3 regions of the Nocardia thraciensis genome follow, and region 3 is predicted to be linked to each of the others. Evidence: riboswitches for the same ligand, from Rfam matches in the RefSeq annotation. Region 3 holds a riboswitch; each other region holds the start of a gene.
What was found. Region 3 has a riboswitch for S-adenosylmethionine ahead of ACYVLQ_RS23125 (aminotransferase class V-fold PLP-dependent enzyme). Riboswitches for the same ligand answer to the same signal wherever they lie in the genome.

Region 1 (5,341 bases), on a different contig from region 3:
GCTGCGGGATCCGCGTTCGAAGCGTGCCCACCACTGCGTGCGGTCCGACGTCGCGCCATGGTCGGTCAGTCGCGCGAGTATGCCAGCGCGGGTCCCGGCTCCGGGGCGTCGTAGTCCGCCGCCGTCGGCTGCGGAGCGGCGTCGCTCACCACCCGTGTCGATCCGACCGTCACCAGCACCACCAGCCCGATTCCCGCCCACTGCGCGACCCGCAGTTCCTCTCCGAGCAGCAGGAATCCGATTCCCGCGGCCACGGCCGGTTCGGCGCTCATCAGCACCCCGAAGGTCGAGGTGGGCATGCGCCGCAGCGCCTCCAGCTCGACCAGGTGCGGCACCAGCGACGAGAGCACAGCGACCCCGAACGCGCACAGCGGCAGCAGCGGGTCGGCCAGCAGCGCCCCGGCACCGGCGACCACGAACGGCAGCGCCATCATGCCGCCGAACGCCATCGCCAGTGCGAGACCGTCACTGCCGCTGGTCCGTTCGCCCAGCACCCCAGTGCGCTGCGCTCTCGACATCCCGGTTGCGATTCGTCCCCGCGCTGGAAATGACTAGTGGCATACATGCCGACAGGCTGGAGGCAATGTGTGCGGGGATGGGTCAGACCGGAGTGTGGTCTGGGATGAAATGCCTTGTGGCCGAGAGGTATTCGTGCGGGGACCGGGGCTCAGTGCAACCGTTTCCCACGGGGTGGCCGTATCTCACGGCCGGAAAGGTAGATAGCCAGGGCAATGGTTTGTCAACGGTTTCATTGCTGAATGTCGTTCAGCGCGTGGCGAGTTGCCTCGGCACACCGATCGCGGGCCCCCTGTGATCCCCGGCATTACGGCGCGTCAGGTGGCACGACGTCCCGGCCGTCGGTGCATTGATCCGCCCGTGCGACGCCGATGTTCCAGGTGCTTCGAACGCCCCGTCAGGCGTGCTCAGCGCCCCGCCCGCGCCGTCCGCACCAGTTCCATCGTCTCCACCAGCAGCTTGCCGACGGCCTCGGTCTCGGTGAGGAAGCCGTCGTGCCCGTCGCGGGAGTGCACGATCTCGAGCCCCTTGCAGCCGGGCAGCAGATCGGCCAGCTCTTGCTGGGTGCGCAGCGGATAGAGCCGGTCGGAGTCGACGCCGCCGACGATGCACGGCACAGGGGTGGCGGCCAGCGCGGCCGCGATCCCGCCGCGCCCGCGGCCCACGTCGTGCCGGTTCATCGCCTCGGTCAGCAGCACGTAGGTGGCGGCGTCGAAGCGCTGCACCAGCTTCTGCGCCTGATACTCCAGGTAGCTCTGCACCGCGTAGCGGCCGCCGTCGCGAGGATCCTCGTCGTCCTGCGCGTGGTTCTCGAAGCGGTGGTCGAGTTCGAATTCGGTGCGGTAGCTCAGGTGCGCGATGCGCCGCGCGATCCCCAGCCCGGCGGTCGGCGCCCGGCCGGTGCCGTGATAGTTCCCGCCCTGCCAGTCCGGATCGGCCTGGATGGCCGCGATCTGGGTGGTCTGGGTGCCGATCTGGTCGGCGGTGGCGCGCGCGCCGACGGCCAGCACCAGCGCGGCCTCCACCCGCTGCGGGTAGCCGACCATCCATTCCAGCACCCGCATCCCGCCCATGGATCCGCCGACTACGGCGGCGAGCCGCTCGACGCCGAGCAGATCGCACAGCGCCACCTCGGCGGTCACCTGGTCGCGGATCGAGGTTTCGGGAAACCTCGAGCCCCAGGGCTTCCCGTCCGGGGCGGGAGTGGCGGGCCCGGTACTGCCCTTGCAGCCGCCGAGCACATTGGTGGCGATGACGCACCATTCGTCGGTGTTCAGCGCCGCGCCCGGCCCCACGATGCCGTCCCACCAGCCCGGCAGCGAATGCAGCTCGTCGGGCGCCCCGACCACGTGCGAATCCCCGGTGAGCGCGTGCTCGACGAGCACGATGTTGTCCAGTTCGGGCGACAGCTCGCCCCAGCGCTGCACGGCCAGCTCCACATCGGGGACCACCGCCCCGCTCTCGAGCCGCACGTCCCCGATCGCGATGGTGCCGAGTCGGCCGTCCGGCGGCGGCAACAGCTCGGCCGCCGATCGGGCCCTTCTGGAGTCGATGCCCACGGTCACCGCGCCGCCGCCGTAACCGAGGGCGACGTCCGCCCGGGCGTCGCTACCGCGGCGCGCGAACCTGCGGTCGCGGGCGCTCGCTGGATGACAAGGGAACGCACATCCCCGATGTTATCGGCACGTCCGTGCAACTCCGACGGGTCCATACACCCGTGGACCGCGCGCGGCCCGGACGGCCGCGCGATGTCGCGCCGGACGGTCGAGGTCGTACCCGGATCGGGGGCGGGCGTGGTCGAGTCGCTCATGTACTACTCCAGAATGGGGTCGCCGAGAGTCCGGTGTCTGCTATCGAGTACCGCATAGCGAACAGCAGCAAGACATTTCGGTGACCTCCTGATAGTCGCGCTTGCCCTCGGCTCTCGAGGGCCGGGTCATCACCCGGAGCACCCCACCGCAACTGGAGGGTTGCCGGCCAGCAAGCCGGGGCTTCGCGCTGGCACTCATGACCTGACCTTGGATGGTAGCGGATCGGATGAGCGACGGGCCAGGTGAGGGAAGCAGGTCTCGGTCGCTGTCTGATTACTCACAGGCGGTAGCCGCGCCGGGGGCGGACTCGGCCATCCTGCGCAGCTACCGTCTGTTCGCGACACACCCAGGGGCGGGGGGAGATGGTCGGACCCGGGGTTTTTGCGCCGAAACCGGGCGCTCGCCGCATCGATGCGCGGGTACCTGCGTGTGACGCGGCTATCTCTCGATGGGACAGCCCCTGGAAGTGAGACCCAGCGCACCAGTACGCTTGTCTTGTTTAGACCTCGAGTCCCCGTGGACAACACGGGGCGTATACGTTGTCTGTTGAACAGCTAGGGTCCGCTCACAAGCGTGTTCACCTGGCCGTGCAATGGGAGCACCTTCCTAGGAGGACACGAAGATCCATGTCCAAGATCAAGGTTGAAGGTACCGTCGTCGAACTCGATGGCGACGAGATGACCCGGATCATCTGGCAGTTCATCAAGGACAAGCTGGTCCACCCGTACCTCGACATAAATCTCGAGTATTACGACCTCGGTATCGAGTATCGGGACAAGACCGACGACCAGGTGACCGTCGACGCCGCCAACGCCATCAAGCAGCACGGCGTGGGCGTCAAATGTGCCACCATCACCCCCGACGAGGCGCGCGTCGAGGAGTTCGGCCTCAAGAAGATGTGGCGGTCGCCCAACGGCACCATCCGCAACATCCTCGGCGGCACGATCTTCCGCGCCCCGATCATCATCTCCAACGTGCCGCGCCTGGTTCCGGGCTGGACGAAGCCGATCATCATCGGCCGTCACGCCTTCGGCGACCAGTACCGCGCCACCGACTTCAAGGTGCACCAGGCGGGCACCGTGACGATCCAGTTCACCCCGGAGGACGGCAGCGAGCCGATCGTCCACGAGGTCGTGAAGATGCCCGAGGACGGCGGCGTCGTCATGGGTATGTACAACTTCAAGAAGTCCATCGAGGACTTCGCGCGGGCCTCGCTGAACTACGGCCTGCAGCAGAACTACCCGGTCTACATGTCGACCAAGAACACGATCCTGAAGGCCTACGACGGCATGTTCAAGGACACGTTCCAGGAGATCTACGAGACCGAGTTCAAGGAAGAGTTCGACGCCGCGGGTCTCACCTACGAGCACCGACTGATCGACGATATGGTCGCCTCCGCGCTGAAGTGGGAGGGCGGTTACGTCTGGGCGTGCAAGAACTACGACGGCGACGTGCAGTCCGACACCGTGGCGCAGGGCTTCGGCTCGCTGGGCCTGATGACCTCGGTGCTGCTGACCCCGGACGGCAAGACCTGTGAGGCCGAGGCCGCGCACGGCACTGTCACCCGGCACTTCCGCCAGCACCAGCAGGGCAAGCCGACCTCCACCAACCCGATCGCCTCGATCTTCGCGTGGACCCGCGGCATCGCCCATCGCGGCAAGCTGGACAACACCCCCGAGGTGATCGGATTCGCGCAGACCCTCGAGGACGTCGTCATCAAGACCGTCGAGGACGGCCAGATGACCAAGGACCTGGCGCTGCTGGTCGGCGGCGACCAGGGCTACCTGACCACCGAGGAGTTCCTCGGCGTGCTCGACGCCAACCTGGCGCGCGAACTGCGCTAGCGGCTTGAACATCCGGGCACCCGCCCCACCGCTCTCCGGTGGCCGCGGGTGCCCGAACTGTTTGTGTCCCCAACCCTCTCGCACCCCGTGCGTGTACTCGCACCCCCTGCATGGCTTGTAACGGGTGCGAGGACGAATACGGGGTGCGTGAAGTGTGCTGCGGCGCGCTCGGATGGGCCGCTGGTGATCTCGGTGACAGGGAGGGCAGGGCCGGGGGCGGGTGGCGTTGGTCGAGTACTCGCAAATTCTTGCCCGGCAACGTGGTTCGCTGTTGGTGTCCGACTAGCGCGCATCGCCGACCGGCGCGCGAACTCCGACATTCCACTCCGGTGAGTGAGATCACGTTTGATCGGGGATGCGTGAGCGTTCGCCGCCGTGTTGCGCTGGGTCGTGGCTTCCGTACTCGAGCCCGCCGCGGCCTCCTCCCAGACCTCGTCCACCTCATCGGCGCTGCCCGTGCGCGGCAGTGCCGACGTACCCGTCGCCGATATTCCCGTTGTCGATCTCCCGAACCGGCGTGGGTGGCACCTCCCCGCGATGCTGGCGCTGGCGCTCGGCGGGTTCGGCATCGGCACCACCGAATTCGTCACCATGGGTTTGCTGCCGGATATCGCGCATGCCATGGGTGAGTCCGAGCCGACCGCCGGGCACGCCGTGTCGGCGTACGCGCTCGGGGTCGTGGTGGGCGCGCCCGTCATCGCCGCGCTGTGCGCGCGGATGCCGCGCAAGAAGCTGCTGATCGCCCTGATGGCGGCGTTCACCGTGGGCAACATCGCGACGGTGCTGGCGCCCTCCTTCGGCGCGCTGATGGCCGCGCGGTTCGTGTCGGGTCTGCCGCACGGCGCCTACTTCGGGGTGGCGTCGCTGGCTGCCGCGACACTCGCGCCGGTAGGGCAGCGGGCCAAGGCGGTTGCTGCCGTTATGCTGGGACTGAGCGCCGCCAACGTCGTCGGCGTTCCCGCCGCTACCTGGCTGGGCCAGCATCTGGGGTGGCGGAATGCCTACGTGGTGGTCGCGGTCATCGGGTTGGCGACCGTGCTCGCCATCGCGAAATTCGTCCCGGAACTCACCGGAATCCGCGTCACCGATCCACGCACGGAACTCGGCGCGCTGCGCCGCTCCCAGGTGTTGCTGACGCTGCTGGTCGGCGCGGTCGGGTTCGGCGGAATG
Region 2 (5,341 bases), on a different contig from region 3:
ACCCGATTTGGCTGAAGACCCAGCCGTCAAGATAGGCCCAGCCGTACCGCTGCTGCCGTCGAACTCGTTGTCGCTGGAATTTCTCGCAAAGCCTTTATTCAAGGGAAACGGAATTCTGGTGGCAACGCCGATCTACGTTGCATTGGCGGACTGAGAAGCGAAGCCCAATTCGGTACGGGGAGGCCTTCTCGGCCTGGCAAGCGTTGCTCGACCACCCTCGGCTCACCGTGTCCGGCTAGAGCGTGGCGAACCCTTCAGCCCAGTGCCTGGTCCAGGTCCGCGAGTAGGTCCTCCACGTCCTCCAGCCCGACCGAGATCCGCACGACGCCGTCCGTAATGCCCACGGCCGCACGGCCTTCCGGACCCATCGCCCGGTGCGTGGTGGTGGCGGGGTGCGTGATCAGGGTCTTGGCGTCGCCGAGGTTGTTGGAGATGTCGACGATGCGCAGCCGGTTGAGGACCTCGAACGCCCGCTTCTTCGCGTCCCCGTCCGGCGACGCCAGTTCGAAGGTGACAACGGTGCCGCCCGCCGACATCTGCCCCGCGGCCAGCTCGTACTGCGGATGTGACTGCAGGAACGGGTATTTCGTCCAGGACACGGCCGGGTGCCGCTCCAGGAACTCCGCGATCCGCAGCGCCGACTGCGCGGACTGACGCACCCGCAGCGGCATGGTCTCCAAGCCCTTGAGCAGCGTCCAAGCATTGAATGGGCTGAGCGCCGGTCCGGTGTGCCGCATGAGCGTCTTCACCGGGCCGTCGATGTAGTCCCGCGAACCCAGGATCGCACCGCCAAGCACCCGCCCCTGGCCGTCGATGTGCTTGGTGCCCGAATACACCACCACATCGGCGCCGAGGTCGAGGCTGCGCTGCAGCAGTGGCGTGGCAAAGACGTTGTCCAGCACCACCTTCGCGCCCGCTGCGTGCGCCAGCTCGGAGACCCGCCGCACATCCACCAGGGTCTGCATCGGGTTGGACGGGGTCTCGAAGAACACCGCCTGGGTCGGCTGCGACAGCGCCGCCTCCCACTGGTCGAGGTCCTCGCCGTCGACGAAGACGGTCTCCACGCCCCAGCGCGGCAGGATCTCGTTGCAGACCACGAAGCAGGACCCGAACAGGCTGCGCGCGGCCACAAGTCGGTCGCCGTTACCCAGAAGCGCTGCGAGCGCGGTGAATACGGCCGACATGCCGCTGGCGGTCGCGAAGCAGGCCTCGGCGCCGTCGAGCAGGCGCATGCGCTCCTCGAACATCGCGACCGTCGGATTGCCGTAGCGCGAGTACACGAAATGCTCTACGTCGCCGGTGAACGCGGCCTCGGCCGCCTCGGCGCTCTCGTAGACGAATCCGGAGGTCAGATACAGCGCCTCCGACGTCTCCTCGAAGCCGGAGCGCCGCAGGCCCCCGCGCACCCCCAGGGTCGCCGGGCCCACGCCCTCGGGCAGCGGCTTGTCGAATGCGCCTCCGGTGATCATGCCTGGCTCCGATCGGTGCCCGCACCGGCGACCGAACAGCACCCGATCGAACCCCGGCTCACGACTGCCGCCACGGCAGTCCGAGCGCCCGCCAACCCGCACTTCCCCGGTGCCCGTCGGCATCCAGCGGACCCTCGAAACCCTCGAGCACGTTGTAGGAGGGCTCGAACCCGGCGGCGGTCGAGGCTGTCGCGGCGCCGATGGACCGCTGCCCGGACCGGCACAGGAAGATCACCGGGGCATCGCCGTCCGGCCGCTGTGCGAGCACCTGCCGCAGCTGGTCCACGAACTGCGCGTTCGGCGCGCCGGTGCCGTCGACCCACTCGATCAGCGCCGTCGGCCGGTCGATCGAACTGGTGTCCGGCACCCCGACGAACCGCCACTCGGCCTCGGTGCGCACGTCGATCAGCACCGCATCGGGGTTGTCCTGCAACAGATCCCACGCCTGCTTCGGCGTGATGTCGCCCGCGTATGTCACTCGTACCTCCTGAGAATCCGCACTTGCCGCATCGTGGAGAGTTCGACGCGTGGCCAGGTCGTCACCCGGAGCACCCCACCGCGGAGGAGGGTTGCCGACCAGCGAGCCGGGGCTTGGCGCTGGCGCTCATGACCTGGATCGAGAGTGCCTGGTCACAGCCTCGCATGTCAACCGCACACCAGCCAGGCGCCGTCGATCCGCGCCAGGTTCCAGGTCGAGGTCGACTCGCGGCCATCGATCGCGCTCGTCACGGCGGCCGTGGCGCGGTCGCCGTCGATGCCGGTATCGGCGACCTTCGCGATCTCGACCTGCTTACCGAGCGCGTCCGGGCCGAGGGGCGAACGGCGCTCGTCGAATCCGGGACAGGTAGTGGTCGCCCGCCGCGCGGCGTCCGAATCCGCTTGGGCGGTGGCGAAATTGCGCACGGCCACCGCGATCCGATCGGAATCTGTGACATTGTTCTCAACCGGCCGCGCCAGCGCGAGCCCCACGATCCCGCCGATCACCAGCACCGCCACCACCGCGGCGGCGACGAACGGGATCACCGACCGCGTGGTCTCGCGCTGATCGATCGCGGGTGCGTGCTCGGGGGCTTCGTCCATGCACCGATCATCCCTGGTCGGTCCTGGTGTCCGAGATCACATCCGGGTTTCCCCGCCGGATCCCGGGAATAACCGCGATAGCGGCCACCGATAGAATCACCAGAACCCCCGGCTCCGGCCGGTACGGACCGCGTCCCCGCGCAGCAACGAAGCAGCATCGACGGGATGTCGGATCGGCCGGGTGCAGCCCGGACCACACGTCAACTTAGCCTAAGCTAAGAAAGACGGCTGAATACACGGCTGAGTACATGACGACAGAGTTCTCGACCAGAGGGTGCGCGTAAGAATGACCGAATACAGTGCGAACGACCCGCTGCGCATAGCGATCGTGGGCGCCGGACCGGCCGGGATCTACGCCGCCGACGCCCTGATGAAGTCCGATGCCGAGGTGAGCATCGATCTGTACGAGCGGATGCCCGCGCCGTTCGGCCTCATCCGCTACGGCGTCGCGCCGGATCACCCGCGCATCAAGGGCATCATCACCGCGCTGCACAAGGTGCTCGACAAGCCGCAGGTGCGCCTGCTCGGGAATATCGACTACGGCACCGACATCACCCTCGACGAACTGCGCCAGTTCTACGACGCGGTGATCTTCTCCACCGGCGCCAACGCGGACCGCGCGCTGCCGGTGCCCGGTATCGACCTGGACGGCTCGCACGGCGCCGCCGACTTCGTGTCCTGGTACGACGGCCACCCGGACGTGCCGCGCAGCTGGCCGCTGGACGCGGAGAAGGTCGCGGTGCTCGGTGTCGGCAACGTCGCGCTGGACGTGGCGCGGGTGCTGGCCAAGACCGGCGACGAGCTGCTGCCCACCGAGATCCCGCCGAACGTCTACGAGGGCCTGAAGGACAACAAGGCCGTCGAGGTGCACGTGTTCGGCCGCCGCGGTCCCGCGCAGGCCAAGTTCACGCCGCTCGAGCTGCGCGAGCTGGACCACTCGCCGAATATCGAGGTCATCGTCGATCCCGAGGACATCGACTACGACGAAGGCTCGGAGGCGGCGCGCCGCCATTCCAAGCAGGTCGACATGGTCTGCAACACGTTGGAGCAGTGGGCGATTCGCGATGTCGGCAACCGCCCGCACAAGCTGTTCCTGCACTTCTTCGAGTCGCCGCACGAGATCGTCGGCGAGGACGGCAGCGTGGCCGGGCTGCGCACCGAGCGCACCCAGCTCGACGGCACCGGCAACGTCAAGGGCACCGGCGTCTACCGAGACTGGGACGTGCAGGCGGTCTATCGCGCCGTCGGGTACCTGTCGCAGAACATCCCCCAGCTGCCGTTCGACGAGCAGGCGGGGACCGTGCCGAACGAGGCCGGGCGCGTGCTGGCCGACGAGGATGCCGACGGTGCCGACCGCTTCGTGCCGCAGACCTACGTCACCGGCTGGATCAAGCGCGGCCCGGTCGGCTTGATCGGCCACACCAAGGGCGACGCCAACGAGACCATCGCCTGCCTGCTCGACGATGCCGCCAACTTCACCCCGGCCGCCGAGCGCGAGCCGGAGGCGGTGACGAAGTTCCTGGAGGACAAGGGAATTCCGTTCACCACCTGGGCCGGGTGGTACCGCCTCGACGCCCACGAGCGCTCCCTGGGCGAGCCGCAGGGCCGCGAGCGCGTCAAGGTGGTCGAGCGGCACGAGATGCTCGCCGCCAGCGAGCCGCACAAGGCGTAGTCACACGGGCGTACCCTCGCGGCGTCAACGTTCCCTCGTCGTCCGCAGGTCCCGGCGTCCCCTTTGTCATCCGTGGGCCCCGGCGTCCCCCTCGTCGTCCGCGGGCCCCGGCGTCCCCCCTTGTCATCAGCAGGTCCCGGCGTTCCCCCCCCCGTCGTCTGCGGGTCCAGGTGTTCGCCTCGTCATCCGCGACCAGGTGTTCGCCTTTGTCATCCCGGCGAACGCCGGGACGCAATTCTCTTACATATATGTCACTGTTGTGAGGCATGCTGATCACGTGTTCGATTCCCATGTCCACATCATCGATCCGCGGTTCCCGCTGATCGAGAACGAGGGCTATCTGCCGCCGCCCTACACCATCGCCGACTATCGAAAGCGTATGTCCCGCTTCGATATCGACGGTGGTGCGGTGGTGAGCGCATCGTTCCAGGGGACCGACAGCGGCTTCCTGCGCGCGTCGCTGGCCGAACTGGGCCCGCACTGGGTGGGCGTGATCAACCTGGATCCCGACGCGAGCGACGAGGAGATCGCGGACCTGGACCGTGCGGGCGTGCGCGCGCTGCGGTTCAACCTCAAGCGCGCGGCCGGGGATATCGTGGCCCTGACCATGCAGGCGCTGCGCGCGCACGAGATCGCCGGGTGGCACGTCGAGCTGTATATCGACGGTTCCATGCTCGGCTCGCTGGAACCGGTGATCTCGAAGCTGCCCGCGCTCTCGATCGACCACATGGGCATGTCCGACGAATGCCTGCCCTACCTGCTGAATCTGGTCGACCGCGGCGCCCGGGTAAAGGCATCGGGCTTCGGCCGCGTCTCGATGGACGTGGCCTCGGCCCTGCGCCGCATCCACACGGTCAACCCCGACGCCCTGATGTTCGGCTCCGACCTGCCGGGCACCCGCGCGGGCCGCCCGTTCCGCAATTCGGACGTCGACCTGATCGCCGATGTCATCGGCACGGACATGCACAAGGTCCTCGAAGACAACGCCCGCACCTTCTACCGACTCCCGGTGAAGGTGCGCCCGGCCAGCGATTCCCCACCCACAACCCGCCCCCTCCCAGCCAGCGAGCCCCCCACCCTCCGCCTACACCGCGACGACCTACCCAAACTCCAACCGGGC
Region 3 (5,341 bases):
ACGACCGGTTTGCGGCACTCCGCGACGGCGGTCACCGCCGCCTGCAGGCGGCGAATATCGTTCAGGAAGGCGGTGCGCGGCGCCGCCAGGGCCTTGTCTGCCAGCAGCGGACCGAACAGCGGACTCATCGCCTGCAGGTCGAGGCCGTAGGAGAAATGCTTGCCCGCGCCGGTGAGCACGATCGCGCGCACCTCGGGATCGGCATCGAGTTCGCCGAAGACCAGCGGCAGCTCCCGCCAGAAGTCCGGCCCCATGGCGTTGCCCTTGCCCGGGCCGATCAGCGTTACCTGCGCGATATGGTCCTTGCTCTCGACTGTGAAAGCCTTCCAATCGGTCATTCGCCCAGCGTAGCGGCCCTGCCCGCGGCGTGACCACGAGCCCGGCGGCATGTAACACCTGTGCTAAATCTGCTGTGGTGCAGTGATTTACGTATGGGTCGCGGGTCATGATGAATGCATCAGGATCGCCGCCCCCGGCTCTCGGAGGCCACCATGTTGATGCACAAGGGCATCGGCCTGGATCATTTCAATATGCTCTCGCGCAGGCGCGCGGTGCACGCCCTGTACGAATGCTGCTGCAGCGTCACGTGGGCGGAGAAGATCGCCGATCAGCGCCCCTATCCCGACCGGGCCGCGTTGTTCGCGGCCGCGGACGCCGAACTGCTGGCGCTGTCCCGCGACGATCTGGACCGCATCTGCGATTCCGGTGCGCACCAGCAGGTTCCGGATCGATCGACGCCGGAACTGGCGCGGCTCACCCGCGAGCGTATCGATCGCATGCTCGGCCTGGACAGCGGCTATCCCACCTTCTGAGTTCGCGCCCGACCGCATCGCTCCGGCACCCGGACTCAGGAGACCGGCTCGGGCCTCGCCGACCACATCGCCCCCGCCGGGCACCGGCCCGGCACACGCACCTCGCCGACCACGTCCCCCCACCAGGGGCCGGCCCGGCACACGTACCTCAAAGTCCACGTCGCCCCCGCCAGGGACCGGCCCGGCACACGCACCTCGCCAACCACGTCGCCCCCGCCAGGGACCGGCCGGGCTTACCTACCTCGCCGACCACCGTGCCCGGAATACTCCCGGCCCGGGAGACGTAGGTTGGGGGTGTGAGCGAGTTCGGGAAGCGACCATCGGCACAGCGCGCCGCGCCTCCGGCGGGCCCGGACGAGGTGCCCGACGACCTGAGCGGGATCACCGCGACCCAGTACCGCGCCGCCATGCGGCACTACCCGGCCGGTGTCACCATCGTCACACTGGGCGCGGACAAGGGCCCGGTCGGTTTCACCGCGACCTCGTTCGCGTCGCTGTCGGCCGACCCGCCGCTGATCTCGTTCAACATCGCGCACACCTCGTCGAGTATCGAGGCCATGCTGGCCGCCGACTCGCTGGTGGTGCACTTCCTCGGCGAGCACCAGCGGCATCTGGCGCAGCGTTTCTCCCGGGCCGCCGAGGAACGCTTCGCCGACAAGTCGCTGTGGACGCGGCTCGACACCGGCGAGCCGATCCTGCACGGCACCCCGATCTGGGTGCGCGCCACCGTGCACCGGCTCATTCCGATAGGCGATCACACGTTGGTCGTGGGGCTGGTCACCCGGGTCCACGACAACACCGGCGACGAACCCATCGCCGCTCCGCTGCTGTACTACAACGGCGTCTATCACCGGCCGAAGGGCCTCGACTGACGCCCGATCGCCATGCGCCACAACGAAATCGTGCTCGGATTTCCGCCGCTGACGCGCCGAGACTCGCTCAGGTCGCCGACACCGCCGTCCCGATGCCGAGCGCCGCGAGTACGCCCGCGCTGATCTGCTCCAGCCGATCGCGCACCCGAGGCCTCCGCAGTAGCGCTACCGCGCGGGCGGCCGCCGCCGCCAGCAACACCATTTCGATTGCGGCGATGGTGGATTCGATCGCGCCCAGGGTGAGTGCGTTGGCGAAGGTGACCTCCGTCAGGAACTGCGGCAGCACCGCCAGGTAGAACAGTCCCACCTTCGGATTGAACAGGCACGACACGAGACCCGCGACGAAGGCCGAGCGCACCGCGGCCGCGCGCGGCGGAGCCGAACCCGGCTCGACGCCCCCGTTACCGGCCGAACGCTTCCGCCGATGTTCGATCAGTGTCCGAATTCCCAAGTACACCAGGTAAATTCCGCCGATCACCTTCATCGCACGGTAGGCGGTCGCGGACTGTTCGAGCAGTGCGGCCACCCCGGCGGCCACCACCACCGCCCATACGATGCCGCCCAGCGAGGACCCGATGGCGGCGGCGATTCCGGGCCGCCTGCCCGCGATCGAGAAGCGCAGCACGAGAAAGGTGTCGGGGCCGGGTGTGAGGGCAAGCAGGACACAGAGCCCGATGAAACCCAGCAGCAGGGAGACACTCACCCACACCATGACAGCGCAGGTCAGCGCCGAGGACAAGCCATTTTCACGCGGCGGTCGGGAACGCGGCGGGTTGACAAGATCGGCCCGCTTCTGCCAATCTCGGCGGCAGGTCATGAGTGCCAGCGTCAAGCCCCGGCTAGCTGGTCGGCAACCCTCCTCCGCGGTGGGGTGCTCCGGGTGACGACCGGGCCGCTGCCCGACCGGGCACGGCAAGCGCGGACTCCCGTCACCTCTCGCTGCGGAGTCCCGGAGCCGAAGGACGATGTGATGACCGCGATTCTCGACCACACCTGCGCCCCCGTAGCCCGCGTCTCCGGATGCGATCTGCGAGTTCCGTTGGTACAGGGCGGAACTCGCACGTATGCCAATTTCGACTACGCCGCCAGCGCCCCCGCGCTGGCGCAGGTCACCGACCGCGTGACCGAGTTGCTGCCGTACTACGCCAGCGTGCACCGCGGCGCCGGCTACGCCTCCCGGATCTCCACCGACTGCTACGAGGCGGGGCGAGAGTCGGTGTCGCGCCTGGTCAATCGTGCCGACGATCAGGTGGTCGTCTTCACCCGCAACACCACGGACTCGCTGAACCTGCTGGCCTCCTGCGTCCCCGGGGACACCGTGGTGCTCGACATCGAGCATCACGCCAACTTCCTGCCGTGGACCCGGCACGGCCGCCGCGTGGTGCGCGCCGCCGACACCATCGACGAGACGATCCGCCGCTTGGTCGCCGAGCTGTGCACCAAACCCGCTGCGCTGCTTGCGATCACGGGCGCCTCGAACGTGACCGGCGAGGTGCTGCCGCTGCGGCGACTGGCGACCATCGCGCATCAGTGCGGCGCCCGCATCCTGGTCGACGCCGCGCAGCTCGCACCGCACCGCCGCATCGACCTGCAGGCCACCGGCATCGACTACCTCGCCTTCTCCGGGCACAAGCTGTACGCCCCGTTCGGCACCGGCGTACTGGTCGGGCGCCGCGACTGGCTGGACGCCGCCGAGCCGTACCTGGCGGGCGGCGGCGCGGTCAAGGAGGTCACCACAGGCGGCGCGCAGTGGGCATCGGCCCCGCAGCGGCACGAGGCGGGCTCGCCCAACGTGCTCGGTGTGGCCGCCCTGGCCGCCGCCTGCGACGCGCTGAGCGCGCTGGACGAGCGGGCCGTCGCCGAGCACGAGCGCGGCCTGGCCGAGCGGCTCCGCGATGGCCTGAAAACCGTTGCGGGAGTGAATTTCCTGCGCATCTGGTCGGACAGCTCCGATGGCGTCGGTATCGTCGCGTTCACCCTCGCGGGCTTCGAGCCGGGCCGCGTGGCCGCGTACCTGTCGGCCGAGCACGGCATCGGCGTGCGCGACGGCCGGTTCTGCGCCCACCCGCTGCTGTCGCGGCTCGGCGTCGACGGCGCGCTCCGCGCCAGCATCGGCCTCGGCACCACCGCCGCCGATGTCGACCGCCTGATCGAGGCGGTGGCCACGCTCGTCGAACACGGCCCTGGCTGGTCCTACTCCTGCACGGACGGTCAGTGGAATCCGACCCCGGAGACCCGCCCACGCCTCGCTCCGGGAGCCACCCCGGGCGCCGGCCCCTGCACCTTCTGAACCCACCCGCGCACCCCGCCCGTCCCGAAAAACGGCGCACCCCTTGTTGGTTCACGCACGCGGTGCAGCAGCTGAAACCAGTGCGGGAACACGGGCGGGGTGCGGGAATCGGCGGGGTGCGCGGGCGGGTTCAGGGCACGAGGTAGCGCTCGGCGAGCTGTTCGACCAGTGGATCGTCGTCGGCGACCGCCTCCAGCGCCTCCAGATCGTTCTCGACCGAGATCTGGCGGGGGTCGTCCTGCTCCGGGTCCGGGGAGCCGTCCTCGTTCAGCTGCCGCAGCATCTTCTCGCGCACTCTTGCCTTCAGCGAATCACCCATACCGTCAGCATGCCCAGTTTGCGGCGGTTGCCCCAGCGACCACGCCGCGACGGTCAGACGGGCGCCAGCCACGTCCCCCACGGGGTGTTGCGGAGCACCGTGAACGCCGTGAGTGCCGCCAGAATCATCCACAACCGGGTGCGACCGATCGCGAAGGGGAAGAGCCGTCCGTCCTGTCCTCGCCAGCGGCGCAGCGCCCAGCTCCCCCACCACACCGCGAAGCCGACCAGCAGCGGCAACAGCAGCACATTGCTGTGCACGGCGTCGAGGAGGCGGCCGTCTGTGAGGTTGTGCATGCCCCGCAGACCCCCGCAGCCCGGGCACCACCACCCGGTCAGTTCGTAGAACGGGCAGATGCTGTAGGACCCCGGCACGTGCGGGTCCCGGAAATGCAGCAGGGCGACGACCGCCGCGGCCCCGCCCGCCACCAAGGCGGGCTGCCCGAGCGACCGCCAGCCGGCGCGGGTTCCGGACGGCTGCGCCTGCGCGATATCCACAGTCGTCCACGGTAGCCGCCGCGGACTCCGATCCGCCAGGTCAGTTCGGTTGCGCGAACCGCAGCTCGTTGCCGAACGGGTCGGTGACCGAGAACCCGGGTCCGCCGGGGCCCTCTTCCGGCGGACCCGGCCGGGCGTAGCCGTACTCCTTCGCCGCCAGTTCGGCATGCCAGCGGTGGATATCGTCCACAGCGATCCACACCACCGTCCCGGGGGTGCCGTCGCCGTGGTGCTCGCTCACGTGGATCACCGCCGACGACCGGGACAGCTGTGCGTACAGCGGCAGCCCGGGTTCGAAGCGGTGCTCCCAGTCCAGGGTGAAACCGAGGTATTCGCAATAGAATTCGAGCGCCTTGGGCACATCGAAGATCCGCAACACCGGAACGGGTGCGGCGAGCCGCGTCGAGTCGGTCATGACCCGATGCTGCCAGGTGGGTACGACAGGAAACTCGGTCACGATCCTGTGGCGGGCGGTCTGTTGACCACCGGCTCGCCGCGCTCACCGCCCCGTGACTGTGCGTTGCCGACCGGCGCGGTCAGGGCGCCCGCGA

Region 1: another riboswitch for S-adenosylmethionine. It lies ahead of metX (homoserine O-acetyltransferase MetX); the one in region 3 lies ahead of ACYVLQ_RS23125 (aminotransferase class V-fold PLP-dependent enzyme).
Region 2: another riboswitch for S-adenosylmethionine. It lies ahead of ACYVLQ_RS12190 (rhodanese-like domain-containing protein); the one in region 3 lies ahead of ACYVLQ_RS23125 (aminotransferase class V-fold PLP-dependent enzyme).

The regions. Positions count from the first base shown of each region.
Region 1 covers NZ_BAAGSM010000039.1:298,797-304,137, forward strand. The annotation lists gene ACYVLQ_RS26210 (EamA family transporter) at 66-518, opposite strand; gene metX (homoserine O-acetyltransferase MetX) at 924-2,081, opposite strand; SAM riboswitch class IV at 2,419-2,529, opposite strand; gene ACYVLQ_RS26220 (NADP-dependent isocitrate dehydrogenase) at 2,954-4,171, shown strand; gene ACYVLQ_RS26225 (MFS transporter) at 4,709-5,341, shown strand, end outside.
Region 2 covers NZ_BAAGSM010000019.1:81,131-86,471, forward strand. The annotation lists gene ACYVLQ_RS12180 (DUF7019 family protein) at 1-154, shown strand, start outside; gene ACYVLQ_RS12185 (O-succinylhomoserine sulfhydrylase) at 255-1,469, opposite strand; gene ACYVLQ_RS12190 (rhodanese-like domain-containing protein) at 1,528-1,947, opposite strand; SAM riboswitch class IV at 1,962-2,081, opposite strand; gene ACYVLQ_RS12195 (Rv0361 family membrane protein) at 2,115-2,549, opposite strand; gene ACYVLQ_RS12200 (FAD-dependent oxidoreductase) at 2,836-4,221, shown strand; gene ACYVLQ_RS12205 (amidohydrolase family protein) at 4,499-5,341, shown strand, end outside.
Region 3 covers NZ_BAAGSM010000033.1:420,111-425,451, forward strand. The annotation lists gene ACYVLQ_RS23105 (crotonase/enoyl-CoA hydratase family protein) at 1-338, opposite strand, end outside; gene ACYVLQ_RS23110 (2-oxo-4-hydroxy-4-carboxy-5-ureidoimidazoline decarboxylase) at 492-812, shown strand; gene ACYVLQ_RS23115 (flavin reductase family protein) at 1,220-1,684, shown strand; gene ACYVLQ_RS23120 (LysE family translocator) at 1,752-2,387, opposite strand; SAM riboswitch class IV at 2,496-2,609, shown strand; gene ACYVLQ_RS23125 (aminotransferase class V-fold PLP-dependent enzyme) at 2,655-3,974, shown strand; gene ACYVLQ_RS23130 (hypothetical protein) at 4,105-4,293, opposite strand; gene ACYVLQ_RS23135 (DUF2752 domain-containing protein) at 4,347-4,790, opposite strand; gene ACYVLQ_RS23140 (glyoxalase superfamily protein) at 4,831-5,205, opposite strand; gene ACYVLQ_RS23145 (TetR/AcrR family transcriptional regulator) at 5,244-5,341, opposite strand, start outside.